One region of the Streptomyces roseochromogenus subsp. oscitans DS 12.976 genome, then DNA from elsewhere that is predicted to be linked to it. Evidence: riboswitches for the same ligand, from Rfam matches in the RefSeq annotation. Region 1 holds a riboswitch; each other region holds the start of a gene.
What was found. A riboswitch is a leader RNA that binds a small molecule or an ion and turns the genes downstream of it on or off. The one in region 1 is predicted to bind S-adenosylmethionine.
Positions count from the first base shown of each region.

Region 2: it holds a riboswitch for S-adenosylmethionine, as region 1 does, so the genes downstream of both, M878_RS80515 (aminotransferase class V-fold PLP-dependent enzyme) here and M878_RS000000101495 (putative leader peptide) in region 1, are expected to answer to the same signal.
Region 3: it holds a riboswitch for S-adenosylmethionine, as region 1 does, so the genes downstream of both, thrC (threonine synthase) here and M878_RS000000101495 (putative leader peptide) in region 1, are expected to answer to the same signal.

Region 1 is NZ_CM002285.1:6,936,544-6,940,434, reverse strand. It holds gene M878_RS79705 (LLM class F420-dependent oxidoreductase) at 1-43, shown strand, start outside; gene M878_RS79700 (DUF1684 domain-containing protein) at 106-930, shown strand; SAM riboswitch class IV at 1,019-1,132, shown strand; gene M878_RS000000101495 (putative leader peptide) at 1,152-1,283, shown strand; gene M878_RS79695 (ABC transporter substrate-binding protein) at 1,483-3,099, shown strand; gene M878_RS79690 (ABC transporter permease) at 3,103-3,891, shown strand, end outside.
Region 2 is NZ_CM002285.1:7,135,493-7,139,383, reverse strand. It holds gene M878_RS80525 (rhomboid family intramembrane serine protease) at 1-567, shown strand, start outside; gene M878_RS80520 (Lrp/AsnC family transcriptional regulator) at 564-845, shown strand; gene M878_RS80515 (aminotransferase class V-fold PLP-dependent enzyme) at 889-2,250, opposite strand; SAM riboswitch class IV at 2,434-2,550, opposite strand; gene trpD (anthranilate phosphoribosyltransferase) at 2,635-3,699, opposite strand; gene qcrB (cytochrome bc1 complex cytochrome b subunit) at 3,827-3,891, opposite strand, start outside.
Region 3 is NZ_CM002285.1:5,150,679-5,154,569, reverse strand. It holds gene M878_RS71990 (cold-shock protein) at 132-338, opposite strand; gene M878_RS71985 (MoaD/ThiS family protein) at 771-1,046, opposite strand; gene thrC (threonine synthase) at 1,156-2,439, opposite strand; SAM riboswitch class I at 2,457-2,621, opposite strand; gene M878_RS71975 (glucosyl-3-phosphoglycerate synthase) at 2,783-3,727, shown strand; gene M878_RS71970 (alpha,alpha-trehalose-phosphate synthase (UDP-forming)) at 3,826-3,891, shown strand, end outside.

The sequences.
Region 1 (3,891 bases):
CCGCCGACGCACCTGGCGACTCCTCGGCGAACTGGCCCGCTGAGCACGCCGGTCGAACCGACGGCCCGACCGGCCCCCCTGCACCCCCGTGACGAAGGAGAACCCATGACCACCGAGGCCACGACGACCGACTTCCGTGCCTTCACCGAGAACTGGCTGGAGTGGTACCGCGCCCAGGAGGCCCGGCTCGCCGGCCCGCACGGGTTCCTGGCGATCACCGGCCTGCACTGGCTCGACGACCGGCCCCGGCGCTTCCCGGACGCGCCGGGTGCGTGGCGCACCGGCCCCGACGGGGTCGTCGTGGACCTCGACGACGGCGAGGAACTGGTCGTCGGCGGAACGCCGGTGCACGGGGAACACCACTTCGGCGTGCTTCCCGAACGCGGCGGCGTCGACGCGGTCTGGGGAGACGCCGTCATCGAGGTCGCCAAGCGCGGCGGCAACGACATCGTGCGCCCCCGGCACCCGGACGCGCCGCTGCGCACGGCCTTCACCGGAACGCCCGCGTACGCCCCCGACCCGCGCTGGGCCGTGACGGGCCGCTACATCCCCTTCGACACGCCGCGGCCGACCACCGTGGGCGCCGCGGTCGAGGGCCTTGAGCATGTGTACGACGCTCCCGGCAGGGTCGAGTTCGAGCTGGACGGGCGCCCGCTGTCGCTGACCGCGTTCCCCGGCCCTGGTGCGGACCGGCTGATGGTGCTCTTCACCGACGAGACCTCCGGGGTCACCACTTACGCCGCCAACCGGGCCCTCATCCTGGAGCCGCCCGCCGCCGACGGTACGGTCGTCCTGGACTTCAACCGCGCCGCGAACCTGCCGTGCGCCTACACGGACCTGGCCACCTGTCCGCTGCCCCCGGCCGAGAACCGCCTCCCGGTGGCGATCGAGGCCGGCCAGAAGATCCCCCGCGAGCGCGGCGGTGCCTGAGCCGGACCCGGTGCCGGTCCGACTGCCCCTGCAGGGCGTCGATTTCCGGCATTGACGTACGACAAGAGCCCTCCGTACGATCACGAACGGCATTGAGTGTCAGCGTCAAGCCCTGGCTCGCTGACCGGCAACCCTCCCGCGCGGTGGGGTGCTCCAGGTGAAAGCCCGGCGGGATCACCGACGATCCCCGCAAGCGCGTGGCCCCGTGACCGGGGCCGGAAATGTGGAGGACCGGCATGCGCCACGGTGGTGACCTCAGCGCCCGCTTCGCCGGCGCCACCGTGTTCTCCCGGCTCTCGCGTCGGCGCCACATCGACCTCAAGCGCTCGACCAGCTGCCTCTGTCAGGCCTGACGGCCCCTTCCGCCGGTCGTAGTCCGGCACGCACCGGCCGTCACCGCACCCGCCTGCGGCTGACCCCGCTCCGCCCTGATCCCTGTCTGCACAGCGCTTCCCCGCCACCGGTCTGGTACCGGCCGGGGCCGCACACCCATGCACGGTCGTGCCTTGTACGGCGCCTTCTTGCCTGGTGACACGAGTAGGAGAACCCTCCGTGAACGCACTTCCGGCTTTCAGAGCCCCCCGCTGGGCGCCCCTCGCCGCCCTGCTGACCACCGGTGTACTGCTGACCGCCTGCGGTTCGGGCGACGACCCCGGTAGCGGAAGCAACCGGCCGAAGTCCGGTGGCACCCTGACCTTCGCGGTGGGTTCCGACGTCGGCTGCGTGGATCCACAGCAGGTCGGCAGCAACGAGAGCATCTACTCGGTGCGCCAGACCGTGGACTCCCTGACCGACCAGGACCCCAGCACCGGCAAGATCGTGCCGTGGCTCGCCAGGAGCTGGGACATCAACGCCGACGCCACGGAGTTCACCTTCCATCTGCGCTCGGGCGTCACCTTCAGCGACGGCTCCCAGCTGACCGCGCAGGTGGTCAAGGACAACTTCGACGCGGTGCCGAAGCTCGGCGCCCTCGGGGTCCTCGCCCAGGGCTATCTCAGCGGCGTCAAGAGCACCACCGCGGTGGACCCGCTGACCGTCAAGGTGACCTTCAAGGAGCCCAACGCCCAGTTCCTCCAGGCGACTTCGACCCACTCGCTGGGCATCGAGTCGTCGCCGAGCGTGAAGAAGACCCCGCAGCAGAAGTGCAGCGACGGTGTGATCGGGTCGGGGCCGTTCGTACTCAGGCAGTACGTCCAGAACCAGTCGATCACTCTGGCCAAGCGCACCGGCTACGACTGGGGCTCCTCGCTGTGGTCCAAGAAGGGCGAGGCCTACCTGGACAAGCTGGTCTTCAAGGTCATCCCCGAGGCGGGGGTGCGGGCCGGCAGCCTCCAGTCCGGGCAGGTGGACGCGATCAGCAGCGTCGGCAAGGCCAACGAGGCGGCGCTCGGGGGCGGTCAGGTCACCCTGCTGCGCCGGGCCAACCCCGGCGTGGCCTTCGGGCTCGGCGTCAACAACTCGCGGCCGCTGCTGAAGGACGTGAAGGTGCGTCAGGCGATCCTGGCGGCCATCGACCGCAAGCAGATCGCCGACACCGTGTTCCCGACCGGCACCCAGCCGGCGACCAGCGTCCTGGCGCACACCACGCCCGACTACACCGACCTCTCCTCGGACCTCGCCTTCGACGCGGCCAAGGCGAAGTCCCTGCTGGAAGCGGCCGGTTGGAAAGCCGGCAGTGACGGCATACGCGCCAAGGACGGCAAGAGGCTGAGCCTGACCATCAGCTGGTTCCCCAACGCCGCCACCAACCAGCCCGCACTGGAGCTGGTCCAGCAGCAGCTGAAGGCCGTCGGGATCGACGTGGTGCTCAAGCAGCGTCAGGTCAGCCAGTTCGCCACCACGCTCCAGGGCGGTGACTTCGACCTGGTGTGGAGCAACGTGACCCGCTCCGACCCGGACATCCTGCGTACCTCCTTCTCCTCCCGGCTGGCCAACTTCTACCGCCTGCCCGCCACTTCCCTGGACACGGCGCTGTCCGGGCAGGCCGCGACCACGGACACCGCCAAGCGCGAGCAGCTGGTGGACGAGGTGCAGAAGCTGATCGTGCAGAACGCGTACAACGTGCCGGTGGTGGAGCTCCAGACCCAGCTGGCCGTGTCGAAGAAGGTGCACAGCCTCGACTTCGACTCGGGCAGCCGCATCCAGTTGCACGACACCTGGATCGGCTAGCGCATGCGCCGCTATGTGATCAAGCGACTGGCACAGGCGGTCGGGGTGCTGTGGGCGGCGTACACGGTGTCGTTCCTGGTACTGAACTGGCTGCCTGGTGACCCGGTCACCGCGATGGCCGGTGCCGGGATGGACTCGGGGGACGTCGACCCGGCCCGGCTGGCCGCGCTGCGGCACGAGTACGGCTTCGACAAGCCGGTGCTGGTGCAGTACGCCGACTACCTCGGGCGGGCGGTGCGCGGAGACTTCGGCGACTCGGTCGCCACCGGCCGTCCGGTCACCTCGACGCTGGCCGACGCGCTGCCGCAGACCCTCCAACTGACCAGTGCTGCCCTGCTGTTGGCGGTGCTGCTCGGCGGTGGTCTGGCGGTGCTGGCGACCTACACCGCTCGGCGCTGGCTGCGGCAGCTGCTGCTGTCGTTGCCGCCGCTGGGGGTGTCCGTCCCGACGTTCTGGGTGGGGCTGCTGCTCGTCGAGACGTTCTCCTTCCGGCTGCACTGGTTCCCCGCGTTCGGCAACGACGGCCTGAAGGGGCTGGTCCTGCCGGCCCTGACTCTGGCGGTCCCGACCGGCGCGCAGGTCGCCCAGGTGCTCGCCAAGAGCCTGCTCACCGCACTGGACCAGGCGTATGCGGAGACCGCGCGGGCCAAGGGTGCCGACCGGTGGCGGGTGCATCTGCGGCACGCCCTGCGCAATGCGTCCCTGCCGGCGCTGACGGTCGTCGGCCTGCTGGTCGGGCAGCTGATCGCCGGTTCGGTGGTCGTCGAGACGGTGTTCTCCCGCGACGGCCTC
Region 2 (3,891 bases), 200 kb from region 1:
TACTTCCGGCGCTGGGGCGTGGTCCCGGCCGAGCTGTTCGCCCGGCCGGTGCGCGAGGCCCTGACCCCCGCCACGGCCCTGTTCTTGCACGGCAGCTGGGTGCATCTGCTCGGCAACATGCTCTTCCTCTTCGTCTTCGGCGCGATGACCGAGGAACGGATGGGCCGGGTCGAGTTCACCCTCTTCTACGTCGGCTGCGGATATCTGGCCCTGCTGGGCTACGCGGCCGCCAATGCCACCTCCGAGCAGTCGCTGGTCGGCGCCTCCGGGGCGATCTCGGCGGTCCTCGGAGCGTTCCTCTACCTGTTCCCCCGCGCCCGCGTCACCAGTCTTCTGCCGTTCCTGTTCTTCCTGCCTCTCAGGTTCCCCGCGTGGGTCGTGCTGCCGTTCTGGGCGGCCCTGCAGTGGGCGGCGGCCGAGCAGACCTCCGACGGCCCCGGGGTGGCGTATCTGGCCCACCTGGTCGGCTTCGGGCTGGGCTTCGGCTACGCGTGGGTGCGCTACGGCCGTGCGGCTAGAGTGAAGTGCGCCCCAGCTCCGGCACCCGAGGGAGAGAACCAGCCGTGATCACCGCGATCGTCCTCATCAAGACCAGCGTGGACCGGATCCCCGAGATCGCGGAGCAGATCGCTTCGCTGGAATCGGTGAGCGAGGTTTTCTCCGTCACGGGTACGTATGACTTGATCGCGATGGTCAGGGTGCGGCAGCACGATGATCTCGCCGATGTCATCCCCGGGCGGATCAGCAAGATTCCCGGGGTGGAGGGGACGGACACGCACGTCGCGTTCCGTACGTACTCCCAGCATGACCTGGAGGCGGCGTTCTCCATCGGGCTGGAGTCGTAGAGCCTCTACGTCTGCGGGGCGCTGCCCCTGAGGCCGGTCTGGATCACACCGCCGGGACGCAGCGGCCGTCCTCCGTCCTGTACGTCCACTTCGCGCCCTCGGTCACCAGTTCCTTCACGGCGTTGACGAAGCGTTCCACGTGCTCGTCGGGGGTGCCCGCGCCGAAGCTCACGCGGATGGCGTTGAGGGACTTCTCGCCGGGGGCCGCCTCGGGGGCGCCGCACTCGCCCTGGGCCTGGGGGTCGCTGCCGAGCAGGGTGCGGACCAGGGGATGGGCGCAGAAGAGGCCGTCACGGACGCCGATGCCGTACTCGGCGGAGAGCGCGGCGGCGAAGTGGGAGCTGTTCCAGCCGTCCACGACGAAGGAGATCACGCCCACGCGCGGGGCGTCGTCCCCGAAGAGGGACAGCACCTTCACCTGGGGGACGGCGGCCAGGCCCGCACGGACCTTGGTGATCAGGTGCTGCTCGCGGGCGACCAGGGTGTCCCAGCCGGCCTCGGTGAGCGCCTTGCAGGCCGACGCGATGGAGTAGGCGCCGATCACATTGGGCGACCCCGCTTCATGCCGCGCGGCACTCTCGTGCCACTCCACGTCCACGCCGCCGTCCTGACGCCGGGTCACCTTGCGGCTGGCGCCGCCGCCCGCGAGGTACGGCTCGGCCGTGCGCAGCCAGTCGGCACGGCCGGCCAGGACGCCGGCGCCGAAGGGGGCGTACAGCTTGTGGCCCGAGAAGGCGACCCAGTCGACGTCCAGATCGCGGATGTCGAGCGGGTGGTGCGGGGCGAGCTGGGCGGCGTCGAGGACGATCCGGGCGCCGTGCGCGTGCGCCGCGGCGGCCAGTTCGCGCACCGGCCACAGCTCGCCGGTGACGTTGGAGGCGCCGGTGACGCAGACCAGGGCCGGGCCGTGGGGGTTCCGGTCGGCGAGGGCCCGCTCCAGGGTCGCCACGGCCTGCCGTGGGGTGCGGGGGGCGTTGAGGTAGGTGACGTGCGCGTCCTGCCAGGGCAGCAGGGAGGCGTGGTGCTCGGTCTCGAAGACGAAGACCTGGCAGTCGACGGGGAGCGTGCGGGCCAGCAGGTTCAGGGAGTCCGTGGTCGAGCGGGTGAAGATCACCTGGTCGTCGGCGCGGCAGCCGAGGAACTCGGCGACCGCCTTGCGGGCGTTCTCGAACAGGTCGGTGGAGAGCTGCGAGAGGTAGCCGGCGCCGCGGTGGACGCTGCCGTAGTACGGCGCGTAGGCGGCCACGTCGTCCCAGACGCGCTGCAGGGCGGGGGCGCTGGCCGCGTAGTCGAGGGCCGCGTAGGTGACCTCGCCGCCGGTGACGAGCGGGACGGTGACATCCCGGCCCAGAACGGGCAGCGGGGCGCAAACGGACTGGTCGGCGGCAGCGGTGAAGACGGACATGGGTGAACTCCCGTAGGGCAAGGCGGAATCGCCGTGCGAGCGGGCATGGCTCAAGCACGGGGATGAAGAGAAAAGGGGTATGCGGAGGCGGGGCTCTGCGGCCCTATCGCATTCGCTTGCTCACGGAAGGCTCCCTCGACGACCAGGACCCCTGGTCCCGCGCTCCATCAGCAGCGCGCGAGGGGTCCGCGCTTGCCGTAGACCTCGCTGCCTACGACCTGGTCTTCACCCGGGGCACCCCGCCACGGACGGAGGGTTGCCGGACAGCCGGCCGGGGCCGAATGACTGTCGCTCATGACCTGGCTCGTATCCTGCCATACGATCTTCGACGCGCAAGGCGCAGTCCGCCATCTGGACTGCGCCTCGCGTCACACCCCGCCGGTGTCAGCGGTTGGTGGCTGCCACCCACCGCTCCAGCGTCCGCTTCGCCGCACCCGAGTCGACCGACTCTGCGGCTCTGGCCATGCCTGCCCGGAGCTGGTCGGCGAGCGAGGCGTCCGTCGGCTGGAGGGCCACCAGGGCCGCCGCCGAGTTCAGCAGGACCGCGTCCCGAACCGGGCCCTGCTCGCCGTCCAGCAGACGGCGGGCGACCTCGGCGTTGTGGGACGGGTCGCCGCCGCGCAGCGCCTCCACGGGGACCAGCTCGATGCCGACCTCCCGCGGGTCGAAGCGCTCCTCGGTGACCTTGCCGTCCCGGACGACCCAGACATGCGACGTGGACGTCGTCGTCAGCTCGTCCAGGCCGTCGTCGCCGCGGAAGACCAGCGAGGAGTTGCCGCGCTCGGCGAGCACGCCCGCGACGATCGGCGCCTCCTCGGCGACGGCCACGCCGACCGCCTGGGCCCGCACCTTGGCCGGGTTGGTCAGCGGACCGAGCAGGTTGAACACCGTCCGGATGCCCAACTGACCGCGTGCGGCGCCCACATGGCGCAGCGCGGGGTGGAACTTCACCGCGAAGCAGAAGGTGATGCCGGCTTCCTCCGCGACCTCGGCCACCCGCCGGGGCGGCAGGTCGAGGTTGACGCCCAGCTTCTCCAGGACGTCGGAGGACCCGGAGGCGGAGGACGCGGCGCGGTTGCCGTGCTTCACGACCTTCGCGCCCGTACCGGCGACGACGAGCGACGACATCGTGGAGATGTTCACGGTCTTCGCGCCGTCGCCGCCCGTGCCGACGATGTCGACGGTCCGGCCGGGCACCTCGATCACGTTCGCGTGCTCGTACATCGTGCGGACCAGACCGGTGATCTCCCGCACCGTCTGCCCCTTGGCCCGCAGTGCCACCGCGAACCCGGCGATCTGCGCGTCGGTCGCCTCGCCGCGCATGATCCGGTCCATCGCCCACGCGGTGTCGTCGGCGGACAGGTCCTGGCCGTTCAGCAGGCCGTTCAGCAGGGCGGGCCAGGAGCGGCCCGCCGTGGTGTCGCCTCCAGCGGGGGTCACAGCGCTCATAGCCGCTCCTGGGTGTCGTACCTGCGAAATCAGGTGGTGGATCCCACCCTATCGGCCGCCCGGCACAGCGAAGGGCCCCGTCCGGGAGTCGGACGGGGCCCTTCAGCGTGGCGTGGCGACGCGGGGATCAGTGGTGGCCGTGGCCGCTCGTGATCTCCTTGTACTCCTCGACGGTCGGCTTCGGGATCTGGC
Region 3 (3,891 bases), 1.8 Mb from region 1:
ACGGGGGGCGCCGGGCATGAACGCCGGGCATGAACAGGGGGCGCGCCGGGCATGACGAAGGGCCCGCACCCCAGGAGGTACGGGCCCTTCGAAGATGAGCAGAAGAACGTCGCTGTCAGCCGACGCGTGCTTCAGCTGGTCGCCAGCTTGACCATGTCCGCCTGCGGGCCCTTCTGACCCTGCGAGATCTCGAAGTCGACCCGCTGTCCCTCTTCCAGGGTGCGGTAACCGTCCATCTGGATCGCACTGTAGTGGACGAAAACATCCGCACCACCGTCGACCGCGATGAAGCCGTACCCCTTCTCCGCGTTGAACCACTTGACGGTGCCCTGAGCCATGCCTAACTCCCCTATTACTGGCCCTTGCACAGATCCACACTTCGCGGACCCGGGTCAGACCTCACCCCCCAAATCGGTCGGGGGCGTGCGCCGGAACGCGTCGACCGCGGCTGAATGTATCTGTCCAACTGCCGTCTGCAACAGGTCAATCGGACGAGAATTCTGGACGGGAACGGTCCGGAATGTGGTGAGAATTCGCCCGACTTCGGGGCAAGTCGGGCCACACAAAGGCCACAAAAGCCGCATAAAACCCGCGTACTTTGGCTGCTTCTTGTCGGGCGTGCGGCACGAATCCAGGGCTCGCGACCCGAAGGCCGCGACCAGGTTCCCCAACTGTACCGCGCTCAATCACGCAGAATCGCCCCCTCCGCTTCTCTCACGGAGGAGGCAATTCAATGAACAATGGGTAACTGAAGTTACCCAAGGTAACGATCAGCCGCCGGCGACCGCCGGGATGATGGAGACACCCGCGCCGTCCGGGGTGGCGGTCTGAAGGCCCTGCTCGAAGCGGACGTCGTCGTCGTTGACGTAGACGTTCACGAAACGGCGCAGCTTGCCCTGGTCGTCCAGGACGCGGGCGGCGATCCCGGTGTGGTTCTTCTCCAGGTCCTCGATGACCTCGGCGAGGGTGGCGCCTTCGGCGGCCACTTCGGCCTGCCCACCGGTGTAGGTGCGCAGGATGGTCGGGATGCGAACGGTCACGCTCACGATGAAACCTCCGGTCAGGGTGACGCCCCAGGGGCGCGGGGCTGTATTTGATGTACGGCTACCGCCGCGTGGGCACGACCAGCCCCCACCGGCCCGCAGACGAACTCAGTTACGCGAGGCCGGCCTCGCGGAACGAATCAAGGCTGGGACGAATGGTCGCGGTCAGCCCTGTACCAGCCACCGCGTCCAGCGTCTTCAGCCCGTCACCGGTGTTGAGAACCACCGTGGTCTTCGTCGGGTCCAGGACGCCGTCCTTGATCAGCTTGCGGGTGACGCCCACGGTCACACCGCCCGCCGTCTCCGCGAAGATGCCCTCGGTGCGGGCCAGCAGTTTGATGGCGTCGACGACTTCCTCGTCCGTCACGTCCTCCACGGCACCGCCGGTGCGGCGCGCGATGTCGAGGACGTAGGGGCCGTCGGCCGGGTTGCCGATGGCGAGGGACTTGGCGATGGTGTTCGGCTTCTGGGGGCGGACCACGTCATGGCCGGCCTTGAAGGCCGTCGACACCGGCGAGCAGCCCTCGGCCTGCGCGCCGAAGACCTTGTACGGCTTGTCCTCGACCAGACCCAGCTCGATCAGCTCCTTCAGACCCTTGTCGATCTTCGTGAGCTGGGAGCCGGAGGCGATCGGGATCACGATCTGGTCGGGCAGCCGCCAGCCGAGCTGCTCGCAGATCTCGTACGCGAGGGTCTTGGAGCCCTCCGCGTAGTACGGCCGCAGATTGACGTTGACGAAGCCCCAGCCCTCGCCGGCCGGGTCGCCGATCAGCTCCGAGCAGAAGCGGTTCACATCGTCGTAGTTGCCCTCGATGCCGACCAGTTCGCCGCCGTAGACCGCGGCCATGACGACCTTGCCCTGCTCCAGGTCATGCGGGATGAACACGCAGGAGCGGAAGCCGGCGCGGGCCGCGGCGGCGCCGACGGCACCGGCCAGGTTGCCGGTCGAGGAGCAGGAGAGCGTGGTGAAGCCGAAGGCGCGGGCGGCCTCCAGGGCCTGGGCGACGACGCGGTCCTTGAAGGAGTGCGTCGGATTGCCGGAGTCGTCCTTCACATACAGGCCGCCGGTGACGCCCAGCTCGTGGGCGAGGTTGTCGGCCTTGACCAGCTTGGTCCAGCCCGGGTTCAGGTTGGGCTTTTCGGCCACGTCCGCCGGGACGGGCAGCAGCGGGGCGTACCGCCAGATGTTCGCCGGGCCGGCCTCGATACGGCGGCGCAGCTCTTCGGTGTCGTAGCCGGAGAAGTCGTAGGCGATCTCCAGCGGGCCGAAACACTCCTCGCAGGCGAAGACCGGGCCGAGCGGGACACGATGCCCGCACTCGCGACAGCTCAGGGCCGCGGCGGGACCGAGGTCGACGGTGGATTCGCTGGTGCTTGCAACTGTCTGCACAGCCATGGAGGCGAGGCCCTTTCTCCTCATCTTCCTCATGACGCATCTCGCCATGAGACGGATTTGGCACCTTCCCTAGCCGGGAGCCTCGCGGAGCGATCAGACCTGATCAGGTTGATCTACGAGTATCGGCTGGAGGGTTGCCGGGGCTTCATCGGGCCGTGTCCCTCTGCCCCTCTGGATGAGCGGTATTCGGTTGTGAACGCGCGTGACCCTCCGACATGCGATGGTCATCGGCGTTGTTCAAGACTGTAACCGAAGGCCAGGACAGTTGAGATAGTCGTCCGAACCGCGAGATGGATCACACGGTTCGCCCCCTGTGATCACGAACAGAGAGGAGCCGCAGACCGTGCTGGAAGAAGTCGAGCACTGGCTGGCCACCCGCTCCTGGTCCGTGACCGATCGCCCTCTCCACCGCGTCCTGTCCGCCAAGCAGCGCACGGGTCAGACGATCAGCGTCGTACTGCCCGCGCTCAACGAGGAGGAGACGGTCGGCGACATCGTCGCGGTCGTCCGCCATGACCTGGTGGAGCAGGTTCCGCTGGTCGACGAGATCGTGGTCGTCGACTCCGGCTCCACCGACCGTACCTCCGAGGTCGCCGCGGCCGCGGGCGCGCGGGTCGTTCACCGCGACGAGATCCTCCCGCGCATTCCCGCCGTCCCCGGAAAGGGTGAAGTGCTGTGGCGCTCCCTGCTGGTGACCGGTGGGGACATCGTCTGTTTCGTCGACGCCGACCTCAGGGAGTTCTCCTCCGACTTCGTCTCCGGGATCGTCGGCCCGCTGCTCACCGAGCCGGGAGTCGACCTGGTCAAGGCCATGTACGACCGTCCGCTGGCCGGGGCGGCGGGGCAGGGCGGCCGGGTCACCGAGCTGATGGCCCGCCCGCTGCTGAACCTGCACTGGCCGCGGCTGGCCGGTTTCGTGCAGCCGCTGGGCGGCGAGTACGCGGCCCGCCGCAGCCTGCTGGAACAGCTCCCTTTCCCCGTCGGCTACGGCGTGGAGCTGGGCATGCTGGTGGACGCGCTGCACCTGGTGGGGCTCGACGCGCTCGCGCAGGTGGACGTGGGCGTGCGCAGACACCGCCACCAGGACGGACAGGCGCTGGGCCGGATGGCCGCGGAGATCTACCGCACGGCCCAGCTCCGGCTGGCCCGCGGCCACCTGGTCCGTCCGGCGCTGACCCAGTTCGAACGCGGCACGGACGGCTTCGAGCCGCACACGTACTCGGTGGACACCGAGGAGCGGCCACCGATGGCGGAGATCGCCGAGTACGCCGACCGCAAGGTGGCGTGAACCGGTCGTAGCGGTCGGCGCGCACCGGTCGTATACGTCCGCGCGCCGGACCCCAACCGCACGTTTGAGCGTTTCCGGGCCGGGCTAGGTTGAGGACCATGGCTTCCACGCAGGGTGCTGCCGAGAAGGCTCGGGTGCTGGTCGCGTCCAATCGCGGCCCGGTT